DNA from 3 places in the Paraliobacillus zengyii genome. Region 1 is predicted to be linked to each of the others. Evidence: riboswitches for the same ligand, from Rfam matches in the RefSeq annotation. Region 1 holds a riboswitch; each other region holds the start of a gene.
What was found. Region 1 has a riboswitch for S-adenosylmethionine ahead of DM447_RS05520 (5-methyltetrahydropteroyltriglutamate--homocysteine S-methyltransferase). Riboswitches for the same ligand answer to the same signal wherever they lie in the genome.

Region 1 (10,983 bases):
TTTTGATTGATATGCTTTGGAGAAGCCTCCGTCAATTACAATCAGTTTGCCATTTGCCTTAACAGGATTTTCACCGTCAATTTCTTTTACTGGTGTATGCCCGTTTACAATATGGCCATGGTCTGGATTAAGTCCAAATTCCGCTAAAATTTTTCGACATGTATCCTCGTTCTCACGTAAATGGTAGTAAACGTTCTTCCTCTCTTTGTGCGTTACCTCATCCGTGATGAAATACCGCTCAAAGGTTGTCATTTCTTTTTTTCCGAAGAGGGATGAATGTTCACCTGTCCATAAATACCAGACCATATCCGTTGCCAAATCGTCTGTCTTTTCAGGATGAGCAAACGCATCACGTAGGTAATATTCAAAAATATCAAACAGTTCACGACCAGCGTAGGTCTTATCTTCAATAACCATTTCCTCCATATTTCCTTCTTCATCTAATGGAATACAGCCATGAATTAATAAATTTCCATTATATTTTAAATAGAGACTACCTTTCTTCATCAAGAAGCGCATATGGCGGGCAAACTTTTCTGACTTCTGAACAGAAAATAATAAGCGGTTCATCACTTCTTCTTCTTCTGCTAACAATTGATCCGGTTTATCTGGATTAACTGTTGCAAAACAGCTATTTTCCAGTGGATAAGTCTCTCCTTGAATTGTTATTTCGTCCTTATCATAATCTACTTTCTCAAGCAACAGTCTTTCTGACATGTCAAAGTAGGCACGTCTCTTGATGATCGGACTCTCCAGTTTGAACTGAATCATTGTAATCGCTTGATGTATCATGGTTATTTGTAATTGTTCATGATCCGATAGTTTATCCCCAGCATCTACTTTTGGTCTAAAGGCTGGATTATCCTGATAATATTTCTCCGCAAGATTGAGTAGCGGTCTAAGATTTATCCCATAGACATCTTCAATAATCGCTAAATTGTTATACCGCGCACTAATACGAATAATATTAGCAAGACAAACCTTCGATCCAGCGAAAGCGCCTAACCATAGTACGTCATGATTCCCCCACTGAATATCGACAGAATGATAGTTAACTAGTGTATCCATCACTTTATCTGGTTCTGGTCCACGATCATAAATATCCCCGACTACATGTAAATGATCAACAACGAGTTCTTGTGTCGTATAACTAAGACCAATAATTAGTTTATCAGCCTGACCAAGGGAGATAATTTGTTGAATAATTTTTGTATAGTACTCTTTCTTGTTGATGAATTCATCTGTCTTATACAAGAGTTCTTCTATGATATAAACAAACTGTTTAGGCAATGCTTTTCGTAACTTCGAACGTGTATATTTAGAAGACGCATAAGCAATAAGTTCCATCATATCCTCAATTATTTCTCGATACCATCTATGTAATGCTTCATCGTTGTCAAAGTTATTCTTGATTAACTGTAATTTCTCTACTGGATAGTAAACTAATGCAGCAAACTCATTGATTTCTTTTTCAGATAATTGATCGGTAAATAGATCTTTTATCTTCTCTTTGACCCTGCCTGAACCATTTCGTAATACGTGTTGAAAGGCTTGGTATTCCCCGTGCAAATCACTCACAAAATGCTCTGTCCCTTTTGGAAGATTAAGAATAGCTTCCAGATTAATAATTTCGGTTACCACTTTTTCTTCGCTATCATAACTTTGAGCAAGTAAATCCAGAAATTTTTTATTCATATTTGCATCTCCTTTCAAATTGCATTATTATTTTTCCAGCATTCTCTCACACTAATTTCTCTTCCAGGATTTTTAAAAATCTGCTTCCATTTTTGTTACTATTACAGCATAGCATAAACTATCAGAATTTTTAATCAAACGTTTAGTTTCCTAGGTATTCTAATTTTTTCCTTTATCTTTAAAAATTCATCTTGACAAGTATCGCAAACAATAGTATTCTCAAAATTAAGATATTTACAAACAAATAAATCTTATCCAGAGAAGTGGAGGGACTGGCCCTTTGAAGCTTCAGCAGCAGACTAACAAGTACTGTGCTAAATCCAGAAGCGTATTGCTGAAGATAAGAGGAGAAATCGTTAATTCAAACCTCTTCTTTTCACAAGAAGGGGTTTTTACTTTTTATTTAACGTTCTTCCTAAGGAATGTCGCGTATGGATCAAGTTTGTTTGTCATCTTAAAACAATTCGGAAGAGGGGAATTAAAATGACAAAAACAGCAACAAAAGCACCATTTAGAGCAGACCATGTAGGAAGTTTACTAAGACCGGAGAGTATTCATCAAGCACGTAAGCAACTTGCTGAGGGAACAATTAGTCAAGCAGATTTACACGAAATAGAAAACAAGGAAATCAAACGTATTGTTGATAAGCAGATCGAGGTTGGACTAGAAGCTGTAACAGATGGTGAATTCCGACGTAGATTCTGGCACACAGACTTCTTAGAGCACTTAATTGGTGTTGAAGGTTATGTACCTGACCAAGGCTTCCAATTTAAAGGCGAAGAAACAGAGCGCTATGACGTACGTGTAGTTGGAAAAGTTGCATTTAATCCCAACCACCCACATATCGAGGAATTCAAAATTTTTAATGAGATTGTTGGTGGACGTGCAGTTGCTAAATTAACAATTCCAAGTCCAAATCAATTATTCAATGCCGGAATTCTAAATGAAAGTATTTATCCTAATATCGACGACTACGCAGCAGACGTAATTGCAGCCTACCGTGATGCAATCAATGCCTTTTACGATGCAGGAGTTCGTTACTTACAGTTAGATGATGTTTACATTGCAGGACTTTCTTCACCAGATATCCCATTTAATGAAGGAATCCATTCAAGAGAAAAATTAATTGACTTGGCTCTACACGTAGTTAACAGTGTATTAGAAGGAAAACCAGAAGATTTAGTAGTTACAACGCATTTATGCCGTGGAAATTACCGTTCAAAATGGGCTTTCACCGGAAGTTATGATCTGATTGCTCCTAAGCTTTTAGCTAATGAAGCGGTAGATGGCTTCTTCTTAGAGTATGACGATGAGCGTTCTGGTAGTTTTGCACCATTAGAAAATGTTCCAAACGATGGACCACGTGTCGTTTTAGGCGTCTTCACATCTAAAACTGGTGAACTAGAAGATAAAGAAGTAATAAAAGCTAGAGTAGCAGAAGCTTCTAAATACGTACCACTTGATCAATTATGTATCAGTCCACAATGTGGCTTTGCTTCGACACACCATGGTAATCTTTTAACAGAAGAAGAGCAATGGAACAAGTTGAAGCATATTGTAGATGTATCGAAGGATATTTGGAAATAAGCTAGTAGAGCGTCCCAAGTGGGCGCTCTTTTTATATAGACTGGCATATCAAACAGCGAGCATCTCCTTTTCAAAAATACTTGACGACTCGATTGTTTTTAATTCACTATGTAGATAGGATCTTATAACAATAGTTTTAACTTGGGGGTGATTCTATGATAAACATATTTGTTTTATTTGTTACTTTTGTTTTATATATTGGGATTCCTTTAGCAATAATCTTCCTTTTGAAATGGATTTATCAAATGAAAAAGAATAGTGATCTACAAATTGTAGCATAACAAAGAAATTATTCAATTATTAGAAAGACTGGATAGGTGAGAAATTTCTGTTTTTTCAGCAAATGCCTTTTAATCGAAATAAAAAAAGGATAGCAATTGCTATCCAAGAGTCTTACGGACGATTCAATTAGGATAAAAGATTATTGATTTGACTTGTAAGTTGATTAAATTTTTCATCAAGTTCTTGATATTCACTATCTTTTTGCGTCATGAAACTGAGCCTCCCTAACACTTCTTGTCTTTCCGTTTCGAGTGTTAGACGCAATTTATCTGGCTCACTTTCTTGACGATTGCTTGCTTCTTTCGATTGTTTCACAATACTTTCGTTTGAAAAAAGAAGTTTCTCGTTTGTTGTTTTATCGAGAAAATACGAATCATGTGATACAACGAGTAGTGTACCATCGTAATCTGCTAATGTATTTTCAAGTTGTTCACGTGATGGTAAATCAAGATGGTTGGTTGGCTCATCGAGAATTAGTACGTTTTTTTCCTCTAGTATATAGACCATTAATTTGCACTTCACACGTTCGCCCATACTCATATGAAGGATTGGTTCTCGCCATTGGGAAGCAGTAAAGCCTAAATGCTGCATTAAATTCTGTACTTTTCCTCTTGCTTCGAACGTTTCTTTAAAAAATAGCTGTTCTGGCGTATTTTCAAGTGGTAGGTCAAAGACTTCTTGTGTTAAATAACCAATCGTCGCAGCAGGTGAAAGCCATACCTCGCCCTCAGACAGCTCGTCACCAACCAGTATTTTTAAAAAGGTTGTCTTGCCACTACCATTCGGACCAATTAATCCAACTTTCTCCCCGTGCTTAATTGTGAAATTTACATTCTTAAATAGCGTTCGATCGCTAAATCTCTTTGTTAAACCTTTCACTTCTAAAAATCGTTTCCCAACCTTTGTGTTCGCTCTAATTGAAAACTGCACATCGTATTCTGGCTTCACCTGCTCTACTTTTGCTTTTTCGAGTTCTTTATCCAAACGCTTTTGTTTTGATTTTATTTGTTTATCCATACGCTTTGCTTTGACACGATAATGTTCTTTATAGCCTTCTTTTTTTGTCGATTGAGCATGTGCTTTACTCGACCAAGAAGTGAGCTCTTTCATTTGGTTTTCAATTCGTTCCACATTTTTCTGTTGTTTCGCATATTCATGTTGCTGGGTCAGGCGTTTCTGTTCACGAAATGCCATATAACTCGAATAATTGCCTTTATGCTCGATGAATTCACTATCTTCAATAGACCATATCTTTGTTGTGACAGCATCTAAAAAATAACGATCATGCGATACAACTATAATTGCACCTTTGTGTCTATTGATTTCCTCTATTAACAAAGCCGTACTCTCCGTATCAAGGTGGTTCGTCGGTTCATCAAATAATAAAAGGTCAGCCTCTTTTGCAAATCCATGTGCAAGTCGTGCTTTTAACTTTTCTCCACCACTTAATCTAGCAAAAGCATGATCTGGTACGTGCCATTTGTGAAGTAAGCTACTTTCACGTGTTGTCACTTCTTTTGGAGCGTGTGACTCGGTTTCTTGTTCGACAAAAACGGTTGTGAGGTTCTTTTCTATCGATTCTACGCTTCCTTTTGTCGGTAACAACGCTCCCGTAATTAGTTGTAATAAGGTTGACTTCCCTGCACCATTTTTTCCAATAACACCGACAACATCAGCTTTTTGGACACTAACATTTATATCTTCAAAAATCGTCTGATCAACTATTTCATAATGAACCTGTTGCAATTTCACTAATTCTTTCATACAAAATTCCCTCTCTCGATAGGGAGAACAAAAAAACCCTCCCAATTTATTTGGAAGGATTAGTCATAGCAATACATTCTCTGAATAAGCTATTGATCCGTTTTTAGAAAATGGCAGACTAATCCTATTTCATGTGATTTGAAATATAAAATTTCAAACTTCAAAAATAAGATTAGATTTTCATTGGTCAGCCATCGTCCCTTCTTTTTTTATTATAGTCAGTATAACATAACTAGGTTCGCTAAAGAAAATGATTCGTAATTGCTCTATTTTTTTTCACCATGATAAACAACTTCTTTTACAAATCAGTTATTCTGACAATTTCACCTATATTATAGCCTATCCAACCCCCAATTAACGGGAGACCATTGATAAAGTCAAATCTTAGATAGTTAACATCCAAAACAAATAATAATACTGTAACACCCATACTACAAATACTAATTATGACAGCTTCTATTATTTTTCTTCGCTTCCATCGCTTCTTCCCTAAACGGTATTCATCAAATTTCTGTACATGCCTGCTAATCTTTGTACCGAATGTCTTTCCTGTTTTTAGAGTATAGAGAATAGTCGTTAAATAGATCCAGAGAAGTATGCAAACTAGACCAATAACAACGACAGTATCTATGTTCATTAGAAGATAAATAAGCAGACCGTAAGATAAAAGCATAAAAAGATTACCCTGGACTAATTGAATTTTTTTCAAACGCTTAACATCATGTATATCCCATTCTGTTTCAACCATTCTATCCTTCCCTTCAGTTTATTAGCTTACTTTAATTTTTTCTGCTGGGTTTAAGAACAATTACTCACAATAAAATTGTAACATAACCTTAAAATGATTCTTGAAATATTACAAAAAAATCCATAAAGGAACTTGTCCTATGTAGATTTTATTATTAGTAATTATTAAATTTTGAGCAGGTGTTTGAATAATAAGCCCCTTATATTCATATTCTCCGCGCTTGTCGATTGTCCTTGTGTTTCACTTTTGAATTTCCACGTATTGTAAAGTGAAGAATCTGAATCGTCTATCCAAACATCATCATCCGTGATATTCCGAAACGGTAGTTTTGTACCAGGGTTTCCTTTTGTACCAAAGGCTGTTACAATCGTGTATTTACCAATCGGCGTCTTTTTATCATCTTCCACCTTATTAGAGGCAAGTCCATTCTTACCAACATATCCAGTTGTGTTCAATACAGGCTGCCAATCTCCATTTCCATCTTTTTCAAATGTTTGAATGGTCGCATTACTTGTATTTGTACCATTCGTCGTTACGAGAATAAGTTGGCTATTACTATCAACTGTACTCAATCCATCAGCAACATCCGACGGTTCTTTTCTTTTCTTTTTGTTTTGTTTCTTCTTTTTTCGTTGTGAATGGAGTAGTTGAAGTGGATTCCATCTCAGCTACATTTACTAACGAGAAGTTATCGTAAATCTCCTATTATTTTATATCCTATTACTAAATTTTTATATCCTATTACTATATGCTAATTTCACAATACTATTTGCCATAGTCAACAGCAAACTATGATTAGTCACTAAAGATCTAAAATATTAGATTAGTAGCAAACAAGGATAATTCATACACACTGTCACCTTCTCTTGAAACTTTTTCCTATTTCGATCGTATGTTAATAATAAGGAATTATATATAGCATGTTACCCGACAATTTAATTGAAGGTGATTCAGTTGTTAATTCAAATTATTCAAATTATTATAATTGTTTTAGTCGTTCTTACTGTTTTAGCAGGGTTCTTTTTTGTGATTAGATTCGGTAGTTATAGTGGTGTAATCGGAGATGATAATCCATTTCTTCAAAAAGATTTAGCTGAACGAAGGAAAAAGTTTGAGAAAGATAACGAAGATAAAAATGAAAGTGATAATGAAAAGTAAAAGGAGTGGTTTTATGAACCAGAATGATCAAGAACGAAAGCGTTTAAAAGAACTCAGTAAAAATCCAATGGGTAACTTTTCAGATTCTATTAACCGCTCAGCAACAGGTGATTTAGGTGGATTAGCGCAAGGTGGTTGCCTCACTAAGCTTATTACTTTACTAGTCATTATTGGTGCTTTTCTTATATTATCCCAATGTTCCTTTTGAGAATATGACTTGATTCGAACAAGTACTCGTCCTAAATGTACATATTAATCTCATGTTTGTCCTTGATTATAAGAAGCTAATATCACTGCTATTTTTTGTTTACCTTCTTTTTCAAAGTGGTAAGTCCAAACAAACATCTTCCATAACATTTTTACTGTTGGTTTATAATTTGCTTTTTCAACACCGACTTTTTGCAAATAAAATCGCTTTATAATCTGGTAAATTCGTTTATAAACAGCAATATCTAAATAAATGATCAAGTCTGCATGTTGTAGACTTGATGATACCCATTCATAATGAGCACCCTCGATAATCCAACTATTTAAATTAACTATCTCTTTTAAATAGTTATCTCTGTCCTGTTCACTTCTTCTTATATCCGAAGGTTCCGCCCTTTTCCAGACAACATTATCTAATTCATAATGTGGTATAGAAAGCTTATCAGACAGCATTCGCGCCAATGTAGTCTTTCCACTTCCAACTGAACCTATAATATGTACTTTTTTAGTAATACCCTTTTCCACAAGAACCACCATCACATTTGTATGTATTCGTGTAACATTAACTTCTTAATCGCTTTACTCATTAATAGTACTATGATTAGGTAATTACCTACAAATCTCAAATCGCTTAAAATTAAAATAAGGAACAATAAAAGGTCATTAAGACTACTTTTATTGCTCCTTATTTTTATCGATTGTATTTTTAATCTTTTCTATTGTTCTTTTCTTTTGGCTCTTGATGTAATTTCTTGATCGCATCTTGTGTTTGTAAAGTGGAAGATCCCAAATTATTATTTAATGCAGCTTCTTCATTTAGTTTTTCTTCTTTAGCCATATTCTATTTCCTCCAATTTTCCAATCCGTTAATCATTAGACATTATAATGATAATTGTGTTCCCTTAACGTAGTTGCAATTTGTTCCGCAGTAACTTTTTCTTCATTAAATTGGACCTTTACTTCTCCATCTGAAGTATCTATTAGAACTCTTTCCATGCCATCCATTTGTGTTAAAATACTTTCGATTTCTTGTATCGGCTTACCATCAACTGCTTCCTTTACAAAAATTGTTACTTCAGCCATTAAAACTTCCCCTTTTTATTTTTTATATTAGTTTATCCACTAAGCCAAAAATGATGCAGTTATTATAGAAACAAATCTAATTGGTTGGTTAGCTTTAGCTATTCAGTAGATGGTTGATCTTGTTGATCCCCTTCACCGGATTCATTATCAGTGTCTGCTGTCTCCTCTTCAGCTGTTTCGCTACTCGTTTCATTTTCGTTCGATGACTGTTGCTCTTCTGTCTCATCACTAGTTTCTTCACCAGTACCAGTGGATTCCTCTTCGGTCTCTTCAGTTGACTCTTCCTCTTCATTAGAACTATTAGAACCATCATCTGTTTCCGTCGATTCTTCTCCCTCTGTATCACTACTGGGTTCTGTTTCTTCGGTTGTTTCTTCGGTCGTCTCTTCCTCTTCATTGGAATTATTAGATTCTTCTTCTGTTTCCGTGGATTCCTCTTCATCTGTTTCACTGCTAGCTTCCGTTTCTTCTTCTTCGGAATCACTAGCTGAGTTAGAATCAGACTCAGTTGAGTCCCCATCATCATCTTCTTCATTTGTAGAGTTTGATGGTGGTGACAAGTCGGGAACAAACTGATCCGACACCTCAGATGGTTCATGACCTTCAAGGAATAGTTCCGCTGATATTTGATCCACAGGCGTGTATGCACTAGCACGTTCCACTGGATCTGATCCTTTTTCCACTTCAATTTCTAGTATATTATCAGGACGTTCGAAATTAGCAATGTCCTCCCCAGAAATTTCACTCATTAAGCTACTGAACAGCTTCTGTGCAGTTTTTCTTTCAGTTTGTGATAAAGGGTTTGATCGATCTTTATAACCTGTCCAGATAGCTGCAGTATATTGCGTTGTGTAGCCAGCAAACCACGAGTCAGGAGCACCACCAGAATCAATGTTATTAGCCTGCTTAAAATCATCTGTATAGTTAGTAGTACCAGTTTTTCCGGCAATTTCTAGTCCTGAAACTGCCGCAGTAGTTCCTGTTCCTTGTGGATTTTCAATTACTTCTTTTAACATATCCGTAATCATATAAGCCGTTGATGCTTTCATCGCGGCATTCGTTTCATAGGAAAATTCCTCTACTGAGCCGTCTCTTCGTTCAACTTTAGTAATAGCATAAGGTTCATTATATACACCTTTATTTCCAAACGCTGCATAAGCACCAGCAATTTCCGTCGGGTTTGTTCCTGAACCGCCTCCGATTGCTGAACTCTCATACACTTCTTCCTCATCATAATTAAAACCAAGTCCATTTATAAATTCAACAGCATTTTCATGTCCGACTTCATTAAATACTTTAATGGCAGGAATGTTCCGTGAATCCCAGAGCGCCTCACGTATAGAGATTTCACCCTTAAATTCACCGTCCCAGTTTTCTGGCTCTCCACCGTCTTCATATTCAAATGCTTCGTCTTCTATAATATGCGCAGTTGACCATTGATTATTTTCAATAGCAGGAGCGTAATCTAATAATGGTTTAATTACAGATCCGGGTTGCCTGCTAATATCTGTTGCAAAGTTGAAACCTCTCTGCACCTCTGACCCATAGTTTCTACCGCCACCAATTGCACGAATAGCACCAGATTGTGTATCTAATAAGGTAACACCCGCTTGAAAAGGTTCGCCATTTTTATCAGCAGGAAAATCGATCATATCATCTGAATTCAGAATTTCTTCCAAGTTACTCTGTGCATCTGGATCTAGGGTTGTATGAATAGTAAGTCCGTCTTCAAAAATATTATAATTTCCCATTTCATCTAGTTGCTCAACCACATAATCAATAAATGCTTTGTCGCCTTGGTTGTTTGTTAATTGCGCGCGTTCTTCCTGATCACGCTCTACAACATCGTCTGTGATTGCTACTTGTTGTGCTTGCTCCATTTCCTCAACTGTTATTTGATCATGATAGTTCATTAAATAAAGTACCGTATTACGTCTTTCTGTTGCTTTTTCAGGATAATCATATGGATTATAATTATTAGGACTTTGTGGTATCCCAGCTAACAATGCAGACTCTGAAAGTGACAATTCGTCAATACTTTTATCAAAGTAATAGTTAGCCGCTGTCTCTATTCCATAAATACTGTCTGAATAATACGTTTTATTAAGATACATTTCCAAAATCTCGGTTTTACTGTAGTCCTGTTCGAACTTAAACGCTAGCCATGCTTCTTGAGCTTTACGTTCCAAAGATTTCTCAGATGTTAGAAATGACTGCTTAATAACTTGCTGTGTTATGGTGCTTGCTCCTTCAGAACCAAATCCTTCTGTAATGTTAGCAAATACAGCTTTACCTAATCGGATTGGATCTACGCCATAGTGATCATAAAATCTAATATCCTCTGTAGCAAGTACTGCTTCTTCGACTATTAGTGGAATATCTTCATAATCTATTAGTTCACGGTTTTCTGTGCCAAGCCTCGTGATAACATCTCCATTTTTATCCAGCACTTCTGATGC
Region 2 (10,983 bases), 1.6 Mb from region 1:
GTGGTATATATTTTAGTTTAGCACCTGTAGATTTAGCCAACTGTTGCCATGGAATGATATTACTATGATGTTCCATGTAAGTGATAACAATCTCATCACCTTCAGAAAGATTAGTACGACCATAACTGTTAGCAACTGTGTTAATTGATGTAGTCGTACCTCTTGTAAAGATAATTTCTTCTGTTGATTTTGCATCAATAAATCCTCTTACTTTTTCACGAGCGCCTTCATATTTATCAGTTGCACGCGTACCAAGGGTATGAACTCCTCGATGGACATTTGAATTATCTAGACGATAATAAGCATTAATTGCTTCAATTACCTGTAATGGCTTTTGCGATGTTGCAGCAGAATCAAGATATACTAAAGGACTTCCGTTAACGTTTTGATCTAAAATCGGAAATTGTGAACGGACAGCTTTTACATCCATCAGTATACTTTCCTCTCAATAACTTCAGTTAATTGTTCTCTAACTGCTGCAATTGGTATTGCATTAACAACAGGTGCTAAGAAGCCGTGAATTACTAAGCGTTCTGCTTCTCTTTGCGAGATACCTCTACTCATAAGATAATACAATTGAATCGGGTCAACACGACCTACTGATGCAGCATGGCCTGCTGTTACATCATCTTCATCAATTAATAAAATCGGGTTTGCATCTCCTCGTGCATCTTTGCTAAGCATTAAAACACGGGATTCTTGTTCAGCATTTGCTTTTGTACCACCATGTTCAATTTTTCCGATACCATTAAAAATGGCAGAGGCACTATCTTTCATTACTCCGTGCTGTAAGATAAGTCCTTCTGAACGTTTTCCATAATTGACAATTTTTGCAGTAAAGTTTTGGATTTGATCTCCGCGTCCAACTGATACTGCTTTAGCATAAGAGAAGGAATTATCTCCAATCAAATGCGTTATATTCTCTGAAACCGTATTACCATCATTCATTTGACCTAATGCCCATTCAATCTTCGCGTCACGATAAGCAATTCCACGTCGATTCATATAAACGGTAGTACCATGTGCAAAGTTATCAACAGAACCAAAAGAAATAGATGCATTGTCATGTGCAATTACTTCTGCTACAACATTTGCAACAGTTTCTTCATCTTTGTTAAAAGAAATATAGTTTTCTACATATGTTAGGGAACTATTTTCTTCTGCTACAACAATAACATGATTAAATAAAGCAAAATTATTATCTTCTTGCCAAAAAATTGCTTGAAGAGGTTCTTCAACAACAACATTTTTGGGTACATAAACAAAAATACCGCCATTCATTAATGCTGCATGTAGAGCTGTTAAACGATTTTCGTCAAATGCAACAGCATCTTTCATATAATATCTTTGAACTAGTTCCGGATATTTTTGTAGTGCAGTGAAAATGTCAGTTAAGATAACACCTTGATCTGCTAATTTATCTGAAATCATTTCATAAGCATTATATTGATTACGAAGGATGACTAAATTATGATCATCTTTATCCGTATCAACGAATACTTTGATATCATCTGGTAAATCTTTTAACGAATCAAGTTTATTTATTTCAGCTTCTAAATTAAATTTCGTAAAATTCCATTTAGATATATTCGTTTTATCAGGTCTTGGCATCTCCAAGTTCTTAGAAATTTCTAATGCTTGGGTGCGAAATACCTTCATCCATTCTGGTTCGTTTTGTTTTTCAGAAAACTGTTCGATATATTCTTTTTCATATGGTTGCTTCGTTTCAATAGCCATGTAATCCCTCCTTACTATTACGCGTTGTTACCAACGGTTTCTTCTTCAATGCCTAGCTCTTTTTTAATCCAATCATAACCTTCAGCCTCTAAGCGTTTAACTAATTCTGGTCCACCAGACTTAACAACACGTCCTTGCATCATTACATGTACATAATCAGGTGTAACATAGTCTAAAAGACGTTGATAATGTGTAATAATTAGGCAACCAAAGTTTTCATTGCGTAATTTATTAATTCCTTTTGATACAACTTTCAATGCATCGATATCTAATCCAGAATCAATTTCATCTAATATACCAATCGCAGGTTTTAACATCATTAATTGAAGAATTTCATTACGTTTCTTCTCTCCACCAGAAAAACCAGTGTTTAAATAACGTTGCGACATATTTTTATCCATCTCTAAGTAGTCCATTGAACTATCCATTTCTTTAATAAACTTCATTAAAGGAATTTCGTCTCCTTCTGCACGATGTGCATTAACAGAAGAACGTAGGAAATCAGATGTTGTAACACCGCTAATCTCACTTGGATACTGCATCGCTAGAAATAGTCCAGCTTTTGCACGTTCATCAACTTCCATTTCTAAAACATCTTCACCATCTAAATGTATACTACCACTAGTTATTTCATAATTAGGATGCCCCATGATTGCTGATGCCAACGTTGATTTACCAGTACCGTTCGGCCCCATTATCGCGTGGAATTCGCCACCTTTAATCGTTAAATTAACACCTTTTAATATTTCTTGATCTTCAATTTGAACGTGAAGATCTTTAATTTCTAGAATAGATCCTGCCATTTCGATACCCCCAAAAAAATTATTATTTATGTTGTGTGGAATGAACAATATAATTTTTATTCATTCTCAGTTTATTCTCATTACAATCTTATACTATTTCGAATCTATAATCAAGATTTTCACTCATAATTCCAACTTGTTTTCAAACTTTTTCTTATTAATTGTATTATAATGAAGAAACTAATTTACATGTTTCTATTCTATTATAACGCAAACATCCCTTGCAAATGTATTCGCAAGGGATCTTAATATTTTTCTTTTATTAACGATGCACTTTTCGTTTCATCTCTGTTACTGCTTTCAAGCCATTTCGATGACTTTTCTCTCGTGCTCTTTCAATTTCTAAACGTTGATTTAGTTTTCTTTCGTATTCAGCGAATCCTAAACCGTGATTTAATTGCATCGCCTTTTCCATTTCACTTGTATAAGTTAAAGCTAGATTATCCATGGTTTGTTAAAACCCATCCTTTCTTTATTTGAACAAATTTATTATATCATTTGTAAGATGATGTAACAAAAGAGTTGACAAATCGTTTGGACTAATAAATAACCTTTTCGCTTCACCTATAGAATTGAGTTTAAAATTAGTTAAAGTACATCAAATATTCTTTGAATTCATTTGAATTTCTCGAATTATTCTTCTGATCCACCAACAGCAATTACTTCTCCATTATAATTTTCTGTAATGAAATTTTGAATTTCCTCTGATTGCAAAACTTCTACTAATTTATTTAAGTTTTCATTATTCTCATCTTCTGCATTTGCAACCACAATATTCACATATAAAGAATCATCACTTTCAATAAACAAAGCATCGTCTACTGGTGATAAATCTGCTTCAATTGCATAGTTAGTATTAATTGCAACTAGTACATCTTCTTCACTTTGGTATGTTTCAATTAAAAATTCAGGATTTACATCTGCTGAAAAAGTTAAATTTAATGGATTATCAACAATATCATCAACAGTCGCTTCTGATTTTTTAACGTCATCAGCTAATGTTATTAGACCATTTGATTCAAATAAAGAAAGGATACGACCATGATCTGGTACATTACGACTAATAACTACTTCTGTTCCTTCTTCAATGTCATCAATACTTTCAATACTTTGAGAGTAAACACCCATTGGTTCTAAATGAACGCCACCTAAATTAACAATATCATAGCCCTTTTCTTCAATTTCAGTTTCCATGAATGGAACATGTTGGAAGTAGTTAGCATCAATTGTGCCATCCACTAAATCCTGGTTTGGTAAACTATAATCTGTATATTGTTCGATTTCTAATGTTATACCTTCTTCTTCTAATAATGGTTGAGCTTCCTCTAAAACTTCAGCATGTGGCACACTTGTTGCACCGACCTTAATCACATTGTCCTCTGAATCTCCGTTTCCACATGCCGCTAATATAATCCCAACAGATACTAACAATATTAATGTTACAAGTTTTTTCATTTTGCATTGCTCCCCTTTTTTTGTTTTATATATAATTCCCAACATAGTGGGTATTATTAACGGTTACCTTTTATCCATTTTATTGGTGATCGCATCACCAATAAATTGGAAGATGAATACAATTATTACAATTAAGACTGTACAAACAAAAACAACATCAAAGTCTCTACGCATAAATCCATGGAAATAAGCAAAGTCACCTAAACCACCTGCACCTATAACTCCGGCAACTGCGGTGTAACCAATTAAGGCTATAGCTGTTACCGTTAAACCTGAAACGAGTGCTGGAGTGGATTCCTTTAACAACACTTTATAAATAATTGTTGTTGTTTTTGCACCCATTGATTTAGCTGCTTCTACTACTCCCTTGTCCACTTCTCTTAAACCTATTTCCACCAACCTAGCATAAAATGGTGCTGATCCAATAATTAAAGCTGGCAAAGCCGCATTGGGACCACGTATCGTTCCAATTAGAAAATCAGTAAATGGAATAAGTAATAATATCAAAATAACAAATGGAATCGCGCGAAAAACGTTAACGATTGACGATACAATGAAATTCAATAGTTTATTTTCCCAAATGCCGTCATTCGCTGTAAGATATAATAATAACCCTAAAATAACACCAAAAATTAAGGTTCCAATTAAAGCAAGCATTGTCATATAGAATGTTTCACCCATTGCAAATAATAGATCCATCCAGTCAACGTTCGGAAATGGATTAGTTAGCATTATTTTTCACCTCCACTTCAACAGATGTAGAAGTAATAAATCTTAGTGCTTCTTCTATTACTTCTTCTTCACCTATTACATTCACAAATAAGGTACCGTAAGCCCCTGCCTGCGTTTGCTTAACGTTACCGTGCAAGATATTTACTTCCACATCAAACCTTTTAGCAACTTGACTTATAACAGCTTGATTTGCTGTTTCACCAACAAAGTGTAAACGTAAAACCTTTCCTTTTGTAACAGACTTTATTAATGTTTCTTCTGTAACTTCATCATCCGGTTTCCCCATAACTTGTTCAACAAATTTCTTCGTAACACCCTGTTTCGGATGCGAGAAAACCTCTACTACATCACCTTGTTCAACAATTCTACCTTCTTCCATTACTGCAACACGATGACAAATCTTTTGGATAACGTGCATTTCATGTGTAATAAGGATAATAGTTAAACCAAGTTTTTGATTAATATCTACTAATAAAGAAAGAATAGAGTCTGTTGTTTCTGGATCAAGTGCTGAGGTTGCTTCATCACACAAAAGTACTTTTGGATTGTTAGCTAGAGCTCTTGCTATGCCAACACGTTGCTTTTGACCACCGCTCAATTGCGATGGGAATGCATCTTCTCTGCCTGTCAAACCAACAAGTCCAATTAATTCATCAACACGCTTATAACGCTCTTGCCTTGATAAACCAGCTATTTCTAGTGGTAAGGCAATATTATCTCGAACTGTTCTTGACCATAACAAATTAAAATGTTGAAAAATCATTCCAATTTCTTGACGTGAAAGTCTTAATTCATTTTTAGATAATGACGTTATTTTTTGATTGTCAATAATTATATCGCCAGTTGATGGTTCCTCCAGTCGATTTATTAAACGGATAAAGGTACTTTTACCAGCTCCGCTATATCCAATTACACCAAATATTTCGCCTTTATCTATATTTAAACTTAAATCATCTACTGCTTGAATAGTTGAAGATTTGGTTTTATAAACTTTTGACAAGTGTTGAATTGATATCATACTATTCCTTCTTTCTACACAAATTAAAAAACACGACTTTCTGTTCAAGAGAACAGAAAGACGCGTTTTTGGCTGGCGAATATAACTTTCCTGTTCTCTCATCTGCCAAAGCAATTGCTCTGCAGGAATTGGCACCTTTTTAAACACAAATAAATGTTTAACGGTTGCCGGGTTTCATCGGGCCAGTCCCTCCACCTCTCTTGATAAGAGATAATGTATGTAATTATTTTAACTAAATGTAATTTTAGCATATGCTAATAATCAATGTCAACATATTTTAACGCCATAAAATGTGTTAGAATAATAGCAATATTCTATTAAAAGGATGATTTAAATGTTAGCACCAAATTTTGTATTACCCTATTTAAATAAAGAAGGTAATTATCATTTACACGATGACCTTGGCAGTATCATTATTCTTACTTTTTGGGCTTCATGGTGCCTAGATTGTAGCATCGACTTACCAAAGAAGGAACAACTTTACCGATCACTAGACAATCCAAAAGTGAAAATGTTGACTATTAATGTTACAGGTAGAGAACGCGATCAATCAGCAGCTGTAGATTTCACTAAAGAATTTTTGGAACAGCCAACTTTAATGGATAAAGGAACAGAAATATATAACTTATATCAATGTCAGGGTGTTCCAACTACTGTATTAATTGATTCAACCGGAACTATTTATAAACAATTTAATGATAAAGCCAATTTCTTAGATATCGTTACAGCAGTAGGTAATATCATGCCTAAATGATAGGTTCAGCGATTTGAATGTAATAAATTATTTAACTTACCTAACGATTCGAACGAGTATATTTTACTCGGCTCTCCATTATTGGTCATCAATAGACAAGGAACACTTTCTATTCTTTCTTGTTGCATCACCTCAGGAAATAAACCTGCATTTAGCTCATAAAATATAACAGCTCCATTTGAAGCTTCTTCAATTTCTTCTAGTATCCTTCTCGCTAAATGGCACGTTCCACAAAAAGGGGTATAAATAAAAATCATTTTATCTGGTTGCACTACTGTACGTATTGTTTCACGCGTTATTGGTATCATATTTCCCACCTTACATAAGATAACTAGGGTTTACAGTAATTCCTCTACTTAATAATGCTGTCGCTAGTTCTAATTCTGGGGTTGCTGCAACTTCTCTAAAAGTCTTGTCAATAAAAATGTGTATTGCGTGTGGTAATTCTATTGATAATTGCTTTCGTAATTTATTACCCGAATGGTCTTCATCAACCAAGATAAAAACGTCTCGATTGTCTAAGTCATAATCTAGTATTAACTCTTCCATCTTCTCAACACCCAGCGTCCCATTTGTACAAATTATCGTAACTGATTCGTCAATTAATTTTTCGATTTGTTTTTTATCTGTACGTCCTTCAACAATAATGATCTTTTTAGTATCATTTGAAGACATGAGCTTCACCTACTTTACTAATTAACGTTATTTACAAGTAATCCCTTGTTACTGCATTTGTAACAAGGGATTATAACTTATACTGTCTGTAATATTGTATGAAAAAGGAAAAAAAACATGCAATAATTAATTATTCGTCATCTTCAATCATTGCTTGGTATTCTTCTGGAGTCATTAATGCCTCAATCTGAGATGAATCACTTGGTTCTATTACAACCATCCACGCTTTATCATATGGAGATTCATTAACAAATTCAGGACTATCATCGAGTTCCTCGTTTACTTCAACCACTTTCCCGCTAATTGGAGCATATAACTCAGAAACAGTTTTAACAGATTCTACACTACCAAATGGCTCATCTGACTCTATATCGTCACCTTCTTCAGGTAATTCTACAAATACAATATCACCTAATTCGTCTTGCGCATGGTCTGTTATACCAATTCGTACTTTATTTCCTTCTACTTTAACCCACTCATGTTCTTCGGAATAACGCAAATCTTTTGGTAAACTCACTCTAACTACCTCCATAAATGTATTTTAAATTAACCTATTTCCAAGTCTGTTCAAATTCTTCTAGTTTAAATCCTAGTGTAACCTTTTCATTATCAGTTGTTAATGGTCGTTTTATAAGCATGCCATCAGAAGCTAACCAGTCCAATTTCTCTTCATCCGTTGCATCCAATAACTTATCCTTTAATCCAAGCTCTCGATACTTTAAACCACTTGTATTAAAAAACTTTTTAATTGGCATGTCACTTTTAGATATAATCGAACGTAATTGTTCTTTGGTTGGTGGGTTTTCTACTATATGTATTTCAGTATACGCAGCTTGTTCTTGTTCAAGCCATTTTTTTGCCTTTTGACACGTACCACACTTTGGATATGCATAAAAAGTAATCGTCATTGTATGTCACTCCTTTATTTCTAGTTTATCATAATAACCTCTTTTAATTGTTATAAACCCTGATTATTTCCTATTAGTATATAAGAAAAATGCACACCTGACTAGTAGTATGCCTCTAAATCATCACTGTATAATTTCATTAGTAATGGTGACATTACAAATGCACAAATTAAAAGGAGGACACCACATATGCAACAGCAACAGCAACAGCAACAACAAGCAACAAATATGAACCCTGCTCAAACTGGTCAAATTATGCAACAACCACCTACTGTTGTATCTTCAAAAGACTTATTATATTTAACTGACATGATGTCATGGAATTTAAATGCAACAAAAAAGGCACATTTTTTTGCTGAACAATGCACTATCCCTGAGCTCAAATCTGCTTTGGAACAAGTCTGTCAGATGCACCAAAAACATTATCAAAAGATTTTACAACATACAAATCAACAACCAAATTCAATGATGCAATAATAAGGAGGATAAGATATGAATCAGCAAAAGGTTCAGAACCCTGAAACACAAGTTAACAAAACACCTGAAATGAATGACCGCGACTTTATTAATGACATGTTATCTACAGAAAAATATATGACACAATCATACAGTATTGCATTAAACGAAGCCAGTAATCAAACGTTTTATCAGGATTTACTAGCTATTTTTAATGAAACGCAAGATTGTCAGAGAAATTTGTATAATTTGATGTTCAAAAATGGTTGGTATAGCATAGATAAAGCTGATCAACAAAAAATTCAGCAAGCAAATCAACAATATAGTGGTTACACTAATCAATTTCCAGTCCATTAATCTTAATAAAAACGTGCTTTTCCTAATGGAGAAGCACGTTTTTTAATTCGCCTAACTTACAGCATACTTAAAACGTAATTATTCTTATTTACAAAATGCAATCATTAAGATACAATAGGCTATAGTGAATTTTGTAAGAGAATCGGGGGTTCATAAATTGTCCAAACCACTTATAACAATGGAGAATGTTAGCTTTGCATATGATAATAAACATGCATTAAAAGATATTAATCTAGAAATTAATACAGGTGCTTTTTTAGGTCTTGTTGGACCAAATGGTGGTGGGAAAACGACACTTATAAAGCTATTGCTCGGTCTTGAAAAGCCACAACAAGGATCGATAAAACTTTTTGACAAAAATATTACCGACTTTAAACAGTGGAGTAGAATTGGATTCGTATCACAAAAAGCAAATAGTTTTAATCGAGGTTTTCCTGCAACAGTAAGAGAAGTTGTTTCTACAGGAATTACTGCTAAATTAGGTTATTTCCACTTCTTTAAAAAAGCAGATAAACAAAAGGTTGTAAATGCAATTAAAATGGTTGGGATGCAAGATTATATCAATAGAAACATTGGCGATCTTTCAGGTGGACAGCAACAGCGTATATTTATTGCGCGCTCTCTAGTAAGTGATCCTGCCTTATTGATTCTTGACGAGCCAACAGTAGGAATTGACACTGAAAATGTTCAAAAATTTTATGGCTTACTGCATCGTCTGAATGAAGAAAATAATATTACACTATTATTAGTCTCACATGACATAGGAACAATGACTGAGCATGCAGATGGTATTGCTTGTTTAAATAAATCCTTGCATTTTCACGGAGACACGAAATCATTCTCAAATTTGACTGATAGAGAATTATCGCACTTTTATGGTCATGATCTAAACCTTGTCACACATCAGCATTAAATTAGTTAAGGAAGTGTACTTATGCTCACGCAATTTTTTACGTATGAATTTTTACAAAACACCTTTTATACCGGCTTACTAATTGGCTTCATTGCCCCATTACTAGGAACATTTGTCGTTGTTCGGCGCCTATCGTTAATTGCTGATGCGTTATCTCATGTAACCTTAGGTGGCATTGCCTTTGGTTTACTAATGGAAAAGAAATATGGATTAGCCATTATCTCCCCATTTTATTCTGGGATGTTTTTTTCTGTTATAGGATCGATGTTTGTTGAACGCCTGCGCAGTGTTTACAAGGCATACCAAGAATTAGCAATACCTATTATTTTATCTGGTGGTGTTGGCCTTAGTGTCATTTTCATCTCCCTTGCAGATGGATTTAATACGGATTTATATAGTTATTTATTTGGGTCTGTATCAGCTGTTAGTCGTAACGACCTATGGAGTATTTTAACCATTACCATTATTGTTCTCTTCGTAATAATATTATTTTACAAAGAGCTTTTTATGCTTTCTTTTGATGAAGAGCATGCGGTAGTATCTGGAATTCATGCAAAACGAATCCATTTCATATTTATTGTATTAGTTGCACTTGTCATTTCAGCGTCTATACGAATTGTCGGTGTCTTACTCGTTTCAGCTTTAATGACCTTACCTGTTGCTGCGAGTATTAGAATTGCCAAAGGGTTTAAACAAACAATATTTTATTCTGTCATTTTTGGTGAATTATCTGTTATTATAGGATTAGTAACAGGATATTACTTTGAAATCCCGCCTGGTGGTACGATTGTTATGACTTCTATTTTTATTTTACTTATTACAATTGGTCTAAAAAAAGCATGGGATTATTTCACTAGAAGGAAGGCGATCATATGAAAGTACAAGAAGCGTTATCCGTGTTGAAAGAAAAAGGCTATAAATATACTGATAAACGTGAAGTTATATTAGATTATTTCTCCAATGAAGATCGATATCGTACAGCTAAAGATCTATTACAACATATGGAACCTAATTTCGTCGGTATTAGTTTTGACACGATATATCGTAACTTACATTTATTTGACCAGCTTGATATTCTTGAATCTACAGAGCTTGATGGTGAAAAGCTTTTTCGCATGAAATGTGATCAGCATCATCATCATCATTTTATTTGCAAAGAATGTGGTGTTACAAAG
Region 3 (10,983 bases), 730 kb from region 1:
GTAAAAGCTTTTGCTGATAAATTAGCTGAATCATAAGAATTAAAACTCCTCTTCTGATTCGAAGGGGAGTTTTTGTCTGTAAATATATAAGGAAGAGGTGTGCCACTTGGATTTGATAATATGGTTACTGATCATTATTAGTTTTATATTAAGTTTTGTCGGTATTATTTATCCAATTATTCCATCTCCACTTGTGTTATGGATTGGATTTTTACTATATTACTTTTTAATAAATAATGATCTATCCGGATTTTTTTGGTTGGCAATGATAATATTGACTATCATTTTGATTGTTTCTGACATAATCGCAAATAGTTATTTTGTCAAAAAATATGGGGGTAGTAAATGGGGAGAACGTGTAGCGGGAATTGGTGTTATTGTAGGTTCCTTTATTGTACCGCCTTTTGGCATTATTATCGTTCCGTTTTTTGCAGTCATTGTAGTTGAAATGCTTCAGAAAAGGTCGACGGAAGAGGCCTTAAGAGCAGCAATTGGTTCGTTGCTAGGATTTTTGGGTGGAGCTATTTCGAAAGTAGTAATACAGCTCGTAATGATTGGTTGGTTCTTTGTTTCCGTTATTTGGTGAGTATTAACATAGTGAAAGGTTTGGAGTGATCTATTGTGACAATAAAACGTGTTTTATCAATTGCTGGTTCCGCAGCACAAGGAAGTGCTGGTATTCAGGCTGATCTAAAAACGTTTCAAGAACGAGATGTGTATGGAATGGCTGCGATCACTGCAATTGTTGCTAATAATTCTAAGACGAATAATGGAATATTTATTCATTCAATCGAAGAGATAGAAGCGCAATATCATGCTGCTATAGAACATGTTGGGGTGGACGCTATAAAATCAGGTATGCTTTTCTCGAAGGAAATTATTGAACGTGTTGCATTATTACTTGAAGAAGCGCCTACTGATAATATTGTGGTTGATCCAGTTATGATTGGTAAAATGGGATCACAGTTATTACATGAGGATGCGATAGTTGCAGTAAGAGAAAAACTAATTCCAATTGCCAAAATTATTACCCCTAATTTACATGAAGCGGCAAAGTTGTTAGAAGTAGAACCAATTAAAACTGTAGCGAAAATGAAAGACGCTGCAGAAAGATTACATCAGTTAGGATCAAGATATGTTTTGATTAAGGGTGGCGCATTGGATGGTGAAGCCGTCGATGTTTTATTTGATGGAAGAAGTTTTACTTCGTATAGTCAGCCTAGAATAAATACTATTCATACAAGTGGAGCGGGATGTAGTTATTCATCTGCTATTGCAGCGGAGTTAGCTAAAGGGAAAGTGGTAGAAGAAGCAATCAGATTAGCAAAGGATTATGTTCATGCGGGTATTACATATGCGTTATCATTTGATCGAGGAATCGGCTCAACGTATCATGCCGCTTTAAGAAAGTATGGATTACCAGAAGGTTAGAAGATGAATTTAAAAAAAGACGATTGCATAAGTTATGCAATCGTCCTTTTAAATTTAAGATGTTTTTTGACTTTCAGGTAAGCTATTCAAACGATCTGCTAAACCAAATTCACCATGTAATGGAGAAGGTTCAGAAGTTAATAATGTGTCTTTGAATGCATATGCACTAGATCCGTGCTCTGCGAAATCCAGACCAGAGATTTCTTCTTCTTCTGATACACGAATAGAAGAGAAACGAGTAAGGATGAAAGTGAATAGACCAACTACTACCATTGTCCAAGCAATTACTGCGACAACCCCAACAGCTTGAATACCTAATTGCGAGATACCATTGCCATAGAATAAACCAGTATTTGTAGAGAAGAATCCGATAGCTAATGTACCCCAGATACCACAAATTCCGTGTACAGAAATGGCACCAACTGGATCATCAATTCTAAGTTTTGTATCAAGGAATGTAATAGCTTCAACTAAAATTACGCCAGAGATTAAACCAACGATGATAGAACCACCTAATGAAATTTCAGCACAACCAGCAGTAATACCAACTAGACCTGCTAATACACCATTAAGTGAAAGTGATGCATCAACACGATTGAAACGTAATTTAGAATATGCTGCAGATGCTACTAACGCAGCAGATGTTGATAGTAAAGTAGTACCAATAACCATTGGAACTAAACTAGGGTCAGCTGCTAATGTACTACCACCATTGAAACCAAACCAACCTAACCATAGAATAAACACACCTAATGCACCCATTGGAATATTGTGACCAGGAATAACGTTGATCTTCTTACCAACATATTTCCCTTTACGAGCACCAAGGAATAAAACAACTGTTAATGCACCAACTGCACCTGTTAAGTGAACAACAGTAGATCCAGCGAAATCACTAAATCCTAATGCTGTTAACCAACCATCGCCTTGCCAAATCCAATGACCTACAACAGGATAAACAAATGCTGTCATTGCAATAACAATCCAAATGTAGCTGCCAAGTTTCATGCGTTCTGCAACTGCACCAGATATAATTGTCGCACAAGTTGCTACAAACATTGCTTGGAAAACAAAGAATCCAATGTCGTCAACGCCACTAAGTAAAAAGCCATCTGAACCAATAAATGTTCCAAGAGAAGTACCGAACATAATTCCATAACCTACTAAGAAGAATAGAATAGCTGCGATACTAATTGTTAAGAAGTTTTTCATGATGATATTTAGAGAGTTTTTAGATCTTGTAAATCCTGACTCTACCATTGCAAATCCAGCATGCATAAAGAATACCAAGATTGCTGCTAACATCACCCAAACAAGGTCAACAGATAGTTGTAAAGACTCTGTTGTTGGCGCTGCGTATGCAGGTGATGCGATAAGTAAAACTAGAAAAAATAAAAGTGCACTTTTCTTAAGCATATAAAATCCTCCTCTTTTTTATAGAACTGCTTCTTTACCGCGTTCGCCAGTTCGAATACGAATAGAGTCTTCTACTGGATAGACAAATATTTTACCATCACCTATATTCCCAGTACTACATGTAGCAATAATTAGATCAACTATTTCATCTAACTGTGTTGCTGGAACAACCAATTCTAATTTAATTTTAGGGAGTAATTGTATCTGAAATGTTGTGCCGCGAAAAACCCCTGTTTGTCCCTTTTGCTTACCAGTACCTGCTGCTTCCGTAACGGTTAAGCCCCCAATACCAATCTCTGATAATTTGTCGCGTAGTTCTTGAAACTTTTCTGGACGAATGATCGCTTCAATTTTTTTCATTTAAAATCCTCCTTTCAATATTGTGTAAGGTTATTTAACATATTAAGTTATGTTTATTATCATAATGTCTTACAAAGAAAATATCAAGTGTTTTTAGCAAATTTTTTGAAAATTTTGAAGTAAACGATTTCAAAGGATTTCATAGGTCTTAAGAACGACTTTTAAAAATATTTAATGCAATGTGAAACGAAATGGATGTTTTTACCGTATTAGTTGTTAAGTACTGTTTTTAGAAGGGATGAGGATATAAATGACAGAGCCAGCAATGCAATTAATTGAATTAAGAAAAACGATAGGAAAGAAACAAATTATTAAGAATTTGAACTTTTCGATTTATCCAGGTGAAGTTTTTGGGTTTTTGGGACCAAATGGTGCTGGTAAGACTACAACGATCAGAATGATGGTCGGTTTAATGAAAATAACTTCCGGTGAAGTATTAATTCAGGGAAAGAGCATTAAATCTGAATTTAAAAACGCAATTAAAGAAGTGGGTGCAATTGTTGAAAATCCAGAGATGTATCCATTTATGAGTGGATGGAAGAATCTAGTGCATTATGCACGAATGGTACCTGGTGTGACAGAAGATAGAATAATGGAAGTTATCCAACTTGTCGGTTTAGAACATGCAATTAAAGAGAAGGTTGGTCGCTATTCTCTAGGAATGCGACAACGCTTAGGAATTGCGCAAGCTCTATTGCATCGACCATCTATTTTAATATTAGATGAGCCAACTAACGGATTGGATCCGTCAGGTATTAAAGAAATTAGACATTATATTCGCAAATTAGCAGCCGAAGAAAACGTAGCTGTAATCGTGTCAAGCCACATGTTAGCTGAGATGGAAATGATGTGTGATCGGATTGGCATTATAAAAAATGGCGAGTTAATTGCAATAAATAACGTTAATGAAGAAGGTAATCATGAAGATGTTCAAGTAGTTCATATTGTGGCTGAACCTTTAATAGAAGCTAAAGAACTTATAGAACGTAGATTTGAAATAGAAGTGAATAGAGATAAGGAGACATTGATTTTATCTATTGATAGGAAATCTATACCTGATATTGTTAAAGAGTTAGCGACAGAAGGAATTAATATTTATTACGTTCAAGCGCATAAAACAAATCTAGAGGATAAATTTATGGCTTTGATAGGAGAGAATACAATTGGTTAATTTTATACAACTAATAAGAAATGAAAATATGAAACTATATGCAAAAAAGGCAACATGGATTATGATTGGTTTATTGGCTATCATTGTTTTGGCAGGAGGACTTCTTACCCGTTTCATGGATGATAATGTAACGAGAGAATATAGTGATGATTGGCGTGCGGAAATGCAAGAAGAAATTGCTACAACAGAGACTGAAGAGTATGCTGAATCAGCGGTCTACATAGATGTTGATAAAAATATGTATCATTTAGAGAATGATATTGCACCTGTTGAGTATAGTGCGATGCAATTTGTTTATGAAAACATTGAGTTATCGATGTTGCTTAGTTTGTTTACTATTATCGTTGCTGCAGGTATATTAGCAAATGAATTTCAATGGGGTACGATTAAGTTACTGTTAATAAGGCCTGTTACACGTTTGAAAATACTGGCTGCTAAATATGTTACTGTGTTATTCTATGCTTTAACACTACTTGTTTTTTTAGTTGTCTTTTCGTGGATAGTGGGCGCAATTTTGTTCGGTATGAATGGTGTTAATCCTTCAACGGTCGTTTATGAGTATGGTGGCTATAATGAAGTGAATTTAATGTCTGGAGTTGTGCAAGGTTTTGGTTATAAAATGGTTAATTTAGTAATGATGACGACATTTGCTCTCATGGTCTCAACAATCTTTCGCAATGCTAGTATGGCAATTGGATTTGCGATATTTCTAATGTTATCAGGTAATTTGATTGTTGCTTTTGCGTCGGACTATGGCTTTGCAAAATATATATTATTTGCAAATACAGACTTAAGTCAATATCGTGAGGGTGCTACTCAAATGCTAGAAGGAATGAGTCTATCATTTTCTATTACTATTTTATTAGTTTATTATGTTATTTTTTTAGTTGCATCTTGGTTTTCTTTTACAAAACGGGATGTTGCAGGGCATTAAAATAAAGAAAAAAGAGGGGAATGTTTTAGATGAAGCGTACAGCAGAAGTAGTAATAGGAATTATTGGAGCGTTAGCATATGGTTTTCTTGCTGTAATTGGTGGGATTATTGTTTGGTTACAAAGTAATGAGGATGTAGCAAGGGGATTTTACGACGATATGATGGCACAAAGTCCTGAATTAGAATTGCCTGATTATCAAGTCTTTCTTGATTCATTTGGTACAACGGGTATCATACTATTGATCGGTTCAATTCTAGCGATAGCAGTTGGTGTCGTTGCAATGGTTTTATTAAGAGGGAATAAAAAACCTAAAGTAGCTGGGATTATGTTTATTGTAACAGCAGTTCTTGTAGCGGTTATTTCGTTAGGTACAGGTGTTATTGCGGGAGCTTTCTATCTGATTGCAGGAATTATGTGTCTAGTTCGTAAACCAAAACAACTGATTGTCTAGTATAGTAATAAATGAGAGGGAAGAATGCAACTACATTCTTCCCTCTCATTTTTCTGTTATATAGTTATAATCGATACATATCTGGTCTGCGATCAGAAAAAACAGGAATCGTATCACGAACTTTATCTACATCTTTTAAATTAATTTCTCCATAATAGATACCTTCAACTTCTCCTGCGTCCATAATCATTTCTCCCCACGGTCCGATAATCATCGAATGCCCTCCGAATTGATTATTAGGATCTAAACCAACACGATTACAAGCTATTACAAAGCATTGATTTTCAATTGCGCGACTCATCAATAATGCCTTCCAGTGATCGATCCGTGCTAAAGGCCATTCTGCTACAACAAAAAGCATTTTAGCACCATTAAGCATATGTGTGCGAATCCATTCAGGGAAACGAATATCATAGCAAATAACGCCAGCACTTGATTCGTTCTCCAGCTCGAATGAACCGTTTGTTTTTCCTTCAATTAGATGCTTTTCTTCATTCATTAAACGAAAAAGGTGTGCCTTTTCATACTCCTTTAATAATTTACCATCTCTATTGATAATAAGCATATTGTTTGTCACGCCTTTGTCGGTCTGTTTTGCAACCGATCCTCCAACTATATTCACCTGGTATTTTTGAGCTAATTCAGATAAAAATGCGATCGACCCCTCTGCGTTAGGATCAGCAATTTCATCCAATCTTGTAAGATCGTAACCAGTGGTCCATAGTTCTGGAAGCACAATAACGTCAACTTTTTTTTCGTCTATTTCCTTGAAAAAGTTTCTAACATTTTTTTGATTTGCTTCTGGATCACCAAAAATTATATCTATTTGAAATAAAGCAATTGATAATGTCATTTGAATTATTCACTCCTAGTTATGAGTAGGGATTTTAACAGCTGTATTATCCCACCGAGCAATTATGCTGTCAATTCAATTATAAGTTAGTGCTTTACAAAAAGACAAATAATAGCTAAGATTAGAAATTAATATTTGATGGTTTAATTATGGGAGAGTGAATTTGTATGCAACACTTCGAACAATCGGAAACGCTGAAACGATTACCAAAACAATTTTTTGCAGGTTTAGTGCAAAAAGTGCAACATATGGTGAATCAAGGTTATGATGTGATAAATTTGGGACAGGGTAATCCAGATCTACCTACCCCTCAACATATAGTAGAAGAATTAAAAGTCGCAGTAGATAATTCGCAGTATCATAAATATTCGCCATTTCGAGGGCAAGAATTTTTTAAAGAGGCTATCGCAAGCTTTTATAAAAGAGAGTTTGATGTTGATATTGATCCATCAACAGAAGTTGCGATTCTCTTTGGAACAAAAGCAGGTTTAGTAGAAATAAGTCAATGCCTATTAAATCCAGGAGATATTGCTTTAATGCCCGATCCTGGTTATCCAGACTACATGTCCGGCATAGCTTTGGCCAATGCCAAGCCTGTATTTATGCCATTGCAAGAAGAAAATAACTTTCTGCCTGATTATGAAGCATTAAATCAAGATCAATTAGATCAAGCTAAATTAATGTTCTTGAACTATCCAAATAATCCTACGGCAGCAACAGCATCAGAAGAATTTTTTGATGAAACAATTGCGGTTGCCAAGAAACATGACATTTGTGTCTTGCACGACTTTGCTTATGGTGCAATAGGCTTTGATGGGGAAAAATCGCAAAGTTTCCTGCAGTCAGAAGGCGCGAAGGATGTTGGGATAGAAATGTATACACTTTCTAAAACATATAATATGGCTGGTTGGCGTGCTGGATTTGCAGTTGGCAACCCTTCTGTTATCGAAAGTTTAAATTTGATTCAAGACCACATGTTTATGAGTTTGTTTGGGGCTGTGCAACAAGCAGCAACAAAGGCATTGTTGGCTGATCAATCAGAAGTAGAAAAATTAGTCAGTATATATGAAGAACGTCGGAATGTAATAATTGAAAAATTAAATGAAATAGGCTGGCATGTAAAGGCGCCAAAAGGATCTTTTTTTGTTTGGTTAGCTGTACCAAGAGGTTTTACATCTGAGGAATTTGCTGATCTTTTATTAGAAAAAGCGCATGTAGCAGTTGCCCCAGGTAACGGTTTTGGTGAAATGGGTGAAGGCTACGTTAGAATTGGTTTGTTAGCGGAACCTGATCGTTTAAAAGAAGCCGCGGAAAGAATTGGTAAGTTAGAAGTGTTTCAAAATCACGATATATAACCCAGGTAATTACCGGTTGACAAATCATCAATCGACTATTAATATATAAGCTAACTTAATAATAATATGCATTATATCTTATCCAGAGTGACAGAGGGATCAGGCCCGTTGATGTCACAGCAACCTTCCAATAGGAGTGGTGCTACTTCCTGCAGAATGTTTTTCGTTCTGAAAGATAAGGGTTGACGTTTACACAATCAATTCAACTCTCTTTCGCGAAAACGAAAGGGAGTTTTTTTAGATCCTGGTAAGAAGCTGCATAAACGTTAGATAAAGAGAGGTGAGAAAGATGATTACGATAGAGCATGTTAGTAAAGTATTTAAGTCGAAAAAGAATAGTGTTATTGGTGTAGACGATGTTTCGATGCACGTTGAAAAAGGCGAAATATACGGCATTGTTGGGTATAGTGGTGCTGGAAAAAGTACCTTGTTGCGTTGTATTAATATTTTGGAACGTCCTTCCGCAGGAAAAATAATTATTGATGATGTTGATTTATTGCAATTATCGTCTTATGAATTACGGCGAGCTAGGCAATCGATTGGTATGATTTTTCAAGGTTTTTATCTCGCTTCAGCAAAGACAGTTTTTGAAAATGTTGCGTTTGCTTTAAAAGCAGCTGGAATACAAAAAGCGAAACGTAAAACAAGAGTATTAGAATTATTGGATCTTGTTGGTTTAGCGGATAAAGCAAATCAATATCCTGCACAATTAAGTGGTGGTCAAAAACAACGTGTAAGTATTGCGAGAGCTTTAGCGAATAATCCAAAGGTATTGCTATGTGACGAGGCAACTTCTGCTTTAGACCCTAGTACCACGAAATCGATTCTTGCATTGTTGAAGAAGATTAATAAAGAATTTGGTATTACAATTGTGTTGATCACACATGAGATGGAGGTTGTCAAGGAGATATGTCATAAATGTGCGGTTATGCAAGATGGTAGAATGATAGAACGCGGCTCCTCATATGAAATTTTCTCTAATCCTAAGGAAGCATTAACAAAACAATTTATTGATACCGTATTAAATTTTGAGTTGCCTCAAAAGCTCCTTGCAACGTGTCAAGGTACAATATTACAGCTTCAATTTAGGGGAGACTTAGCTAGCGATCCCGTTGTTTCCGATATGTTACAACGCTTTAAAGTTAGTGGTAATATTCTTCATGGAAAGGTCGAATATATTAATGAAACACCTTTAGGAATATTCATTATGGAACTGCTTGGGGATGCTGCAGAGGTTAAAGAAGCAATTACTTATTTGGAACAACGCTTAAAACAGGTGGAGGTGATCCAACATGCTCGATAGGATTATTGAAATATTACCTGAATTAAATGTAGCTTTTCTTGAAACACTAACAATGGTTGGTATAGGATTGTTAGTCGCTATCATATTAGGATTACCTATTGGTATTTTATTATTTGTAACAGATCAAGGGCTCTTTTTAGAAAACCGCGTTATTAAAATAGTTTTAGGTATTGTCATTAACTTAATTCGATCAATACCGTTTATTATTTTACTCGTATTTCTATTTCCGTTTACCGATTGGTTACTTGGAAAAACAACAGGTCCATTTGCAGCTTCTGTCGCGTTATCCGTGGCCGCCATTCCGTTTTATGCGAGAATTGTCGAATCTGCAGCACGTGATATTGATAAAGGGGTGATCGAAGCTGCTATTGCAGTAGGTGCTTCACCTTGGTTAATTATTAAAGATATTATATTACCAGAAGTTAAATCGGGTTTAGTTAGTGGTTTAACGATTACGGCTATTAGTCTGGTTGGTTATTCCGCAATGGCAGGTACGATCGGTGGCGGTGGTATCGGTGATTTAGCTATTCGTTACGGTTATTATCGTTATGATAATACGGTAATGTTCACGACAGTTGTTGTCTTAATCGTTTTAGTACAAGTTATGCAGTACCTTGGCGACTTTATTGCAAAAGCAGTAAATAAACGCTGAGAAAAAATATAAACTAATTTTACAGGGGGAGAAAACAATGAAAAAGATAGTAGCGCTTATATCAGTATTGTTTATTTTAATTTTAGCAGCATGTGGTTCAGAAGAGGAGTCAAATAGTGCGGATGGAGAAAAGAAAACAATTGATTTTGGTGCAACAGTAGGGCCATATAGTGATATGGTGACAACAGCAATTGCTCCACTTTTAGAAGAAAAGGGCTACGAAGTAACAAACCAAGAATTTACGGATTATGTTCAACCAAACAAAGTATTAGCTAATGGCGAGTTAGATGCAAACTTGTTCCAACATAAGATTTATATGGAAGCTTTTGCTGAAGAAAATGATTTAGACTTATCTGAGGTTATTATTGTTCCAACAGCACCAATGGGGTTATATTCAGAAACATTTGATAGTATTGATGCAATTGAAGATGGCAGTTCGATTGCTATTGCTAATGATCCCACAAACTTGGCAAGAACGTTAGTAATGCTACAAGATGAAGGTGTCATTACAATCAGTGAGGAAGTTGATCCATTAAGTGCTTCTGTAAATGATATTATTGAAAATCCAAAGAATTTAGATTTTGTTGAAGTAGAGGCAGCTCAATTACCACGTCTAGTAGAAAGTGAAGATTTGTCAGCTGTTCCTGGTAACTATGCATTAGCTGCTGATATGGATTTATTAGACGCTTTAGCGTTAGAGGATATGCCTGATGATTACCGAAATCGTGTTGTTGTAAATACAGAAGATTTAGATGCGCAATATGTTCAAGATATTAAAGAAGTAATTGAATCCGATGAATTTGAAGCTATTATCGACGAAGAGTTTCAAGGATTTGGGAAACCTGAATGGATGACAGCCGAATAATAACAAGAAGGACACCTTTAATTAGGTGTTCTTTTTTTGTGGAAATAAGTTGACACTTCTTTGCTTAGTGTATATATTGTATCTATAGTATATACACAATAATGATAATTTGAGGCGATACAGATGAATGTTGTTCTTTCTAATACAAGTAAGGAACCTTTATTTCAACAAATAAAGGAACAGATAAGAAA

Region 2: another riboswitch for S-adenosylmethionine. It lies ahead of DM447_RS13740 (methionine ABC transporter ATP-binding protein); the one in region 1 lies ahead of DM447_RS05520 (5-methyltetrahydropteroyltriglutamate--homocysteine S-methyltransferase).
Region 3: another riboswitch for S-adenosylmethionine. It lies ahead of DM447_RS02005 (methionine ABC transporter ATP-binding protein); the one in region 1 lies ahead of DM447_RS05520 (5-methyltetrahydropteroyltriglutamate--homocysteine S-methyltransferase).

What each region holds. Positions count from the first base shown of each region.
Region 1 is NZ_CP029797.1:1,106,464-1,117,446, reverse strand. Features, by position in the region: gene DM447_RS05525 (fructose-1,6-bisphosphatase) at 1-1,695, opposite strand, end outside; SAM riboswitch class I at 1,944-2,042, shown strand; gene DM447_RS05520 (5-methyltetrahydropteroyltriglutamate--homocysteine S-methyltransferase) at 2,179-3,282, shown strand; gene DM447_RS18630 (hypothetical protein) at 3,438-3,563, shown strand; gene abc-f (ribosomal protection-like ABC-F family protein) at 3,691-5,328, opposite strand; gene DM447_RS05510 (hypothetical protein) at 5,627-6,076, opposite strand; gene DM447_RS05505 (hypothetical protein) at 6,241-6,648, opposite strand; gene DM447_RS05500 (hypothetical protein) at 7,031-7,234, shown strand; gene DM447_RS05495 (DUF6366 family protein) at 7,248-7,442, shown strand; gene DM447_RS05490 (P-loop NTPase family protein) at 7,493-7,966, opposite strand; gene DM447_RS18625 (hypothetical protein) at 8,148-8,279, opposite strand; gene DM447_RS05485 (hypothetical protein) at 8,315-8,524, opposite strand; gene DM447_RS05480 (transglycosylase domain-containing protein) at 8,623-10,983, opposite strand, start outside.
Region 2 is NZ_CP029797.1:2,702,900-2,713,882, forward strand. Features, by position in the region: gene DM447_RS13710 (cysteine desulfurase) at 1-430, opposite strand, end outside; gene sufD (Fe-S cluster assembly protein SufD) at 430-1,737, opposite strand; gene sufC (Fe-S cluster assembly ATPase SufC) at 1,755-2,540, opposite strand; gene DM447_RS13725 (YuzK family famiily protein) at 2,803-2,988, opposite strand; gene DM447_RS13730 (MetQ/NlpA family ABC transporter substrate-binding protein) at 3,174-3,995, opposite strand; gene DM447_RS13735 (methionine ABC transporter permease) at 4,059-4,727, opposite strand; gene DM447_RS13740 (methionine ABC transporter ATP-binding protein) at 4,717-5,745, opposite strand; SAM riboswitch class I at 5,841-5,955, opposite strand; gene DM447_RS13745 (TlpA disulfide reductase family protein) at 6,080-6,499, shown strand; gene DM447_RS13750 (thioredoxin family protein) at 6,505-6,807, opposite strand; gene DM447_RS13755 (toprim domain-containing protein) at 6,818-7,174, opposite strand; gene gcvH (glycine cleavage system protein GcvH) at 7,305-7,691, opposite strand; gene DM447_RS13765 (arsenate reductase family protein) at 7,726-8,082, opposite strand; gene DM447_RS13770 (hypothetical protein) at 8,272-8,559, shown strand; gene DM447_RS13775 (spore coat protein) at 8,575-8,895, shown strand; gene DM447_RS13780 (metal ABC transporter ATP-binding protein) at 9,053-9,808, shown strand; gene DM447_RS13785 (metal ABC transporter permease) at 9,830-10,684, shown strand; gene DM447_RS13790 (Fur family transcriptional regulator) at 10,681-10,983, shown strand, end outside.
Region 3 is NZ_CP029797.1:376,783-387,765, forward strand. Features, by position in the region: gene DM447_RS01955 (type 1 glutamine amidotransferase domain-containing protein) at 1-36, shown strand, start outside; gene DM447_RS01960 (DUF456 domain-containing protein) at 107-586, shown strand; gene thiD (bifunctional hydroxymethylpyrimidine kinase/phosphomethylpyrimidine kinase) at 622-1,431, shown strand; gene DM447_RS01970 (ammonium transporter) at 1,486-2,847, opposite strand; gene DM447_RS01975 (P-II family nitrogen regulator) at 2,866-3,207, opposite strand; gene DM447_RS01980 (ABC transporter ATP-binding protein) at 3,458-4,378, shown strand; gene DM447_RS01985 (ABC transporter permease) at 4,371-5,312, shown strand; gene DM447_RS01990 (DUF4064 domain-containing protein) at 5,342-5,764, shown strand; gene DM447_RS01995 (carbon-nitrogen family hydrolase) at 5,829-6,617, opposite strand; gene DM447_RS02000 (pyridoxal phosphate-dependent aminotransferase) at 6,785-7,972, shown strand; SAM riboswitch class I at 8,048-8,154, shown strand; gene DM447_RS02005 (methionine ABC transporter ATP-binding protein) at 8,262-9,275, shown strand; gene DM447_RS02010 (methionine ABC transporter permease) at 9,265-9,927, shown strand; gene DM447_RS02015 (MetQ/NlpA family ABC transporter substrate-binding protein) at 9,965-10,792, shown strand; gene DM447_RS02020 (GntR family transcriptional regulator) at 10,916-10,983, shown strand, end outside.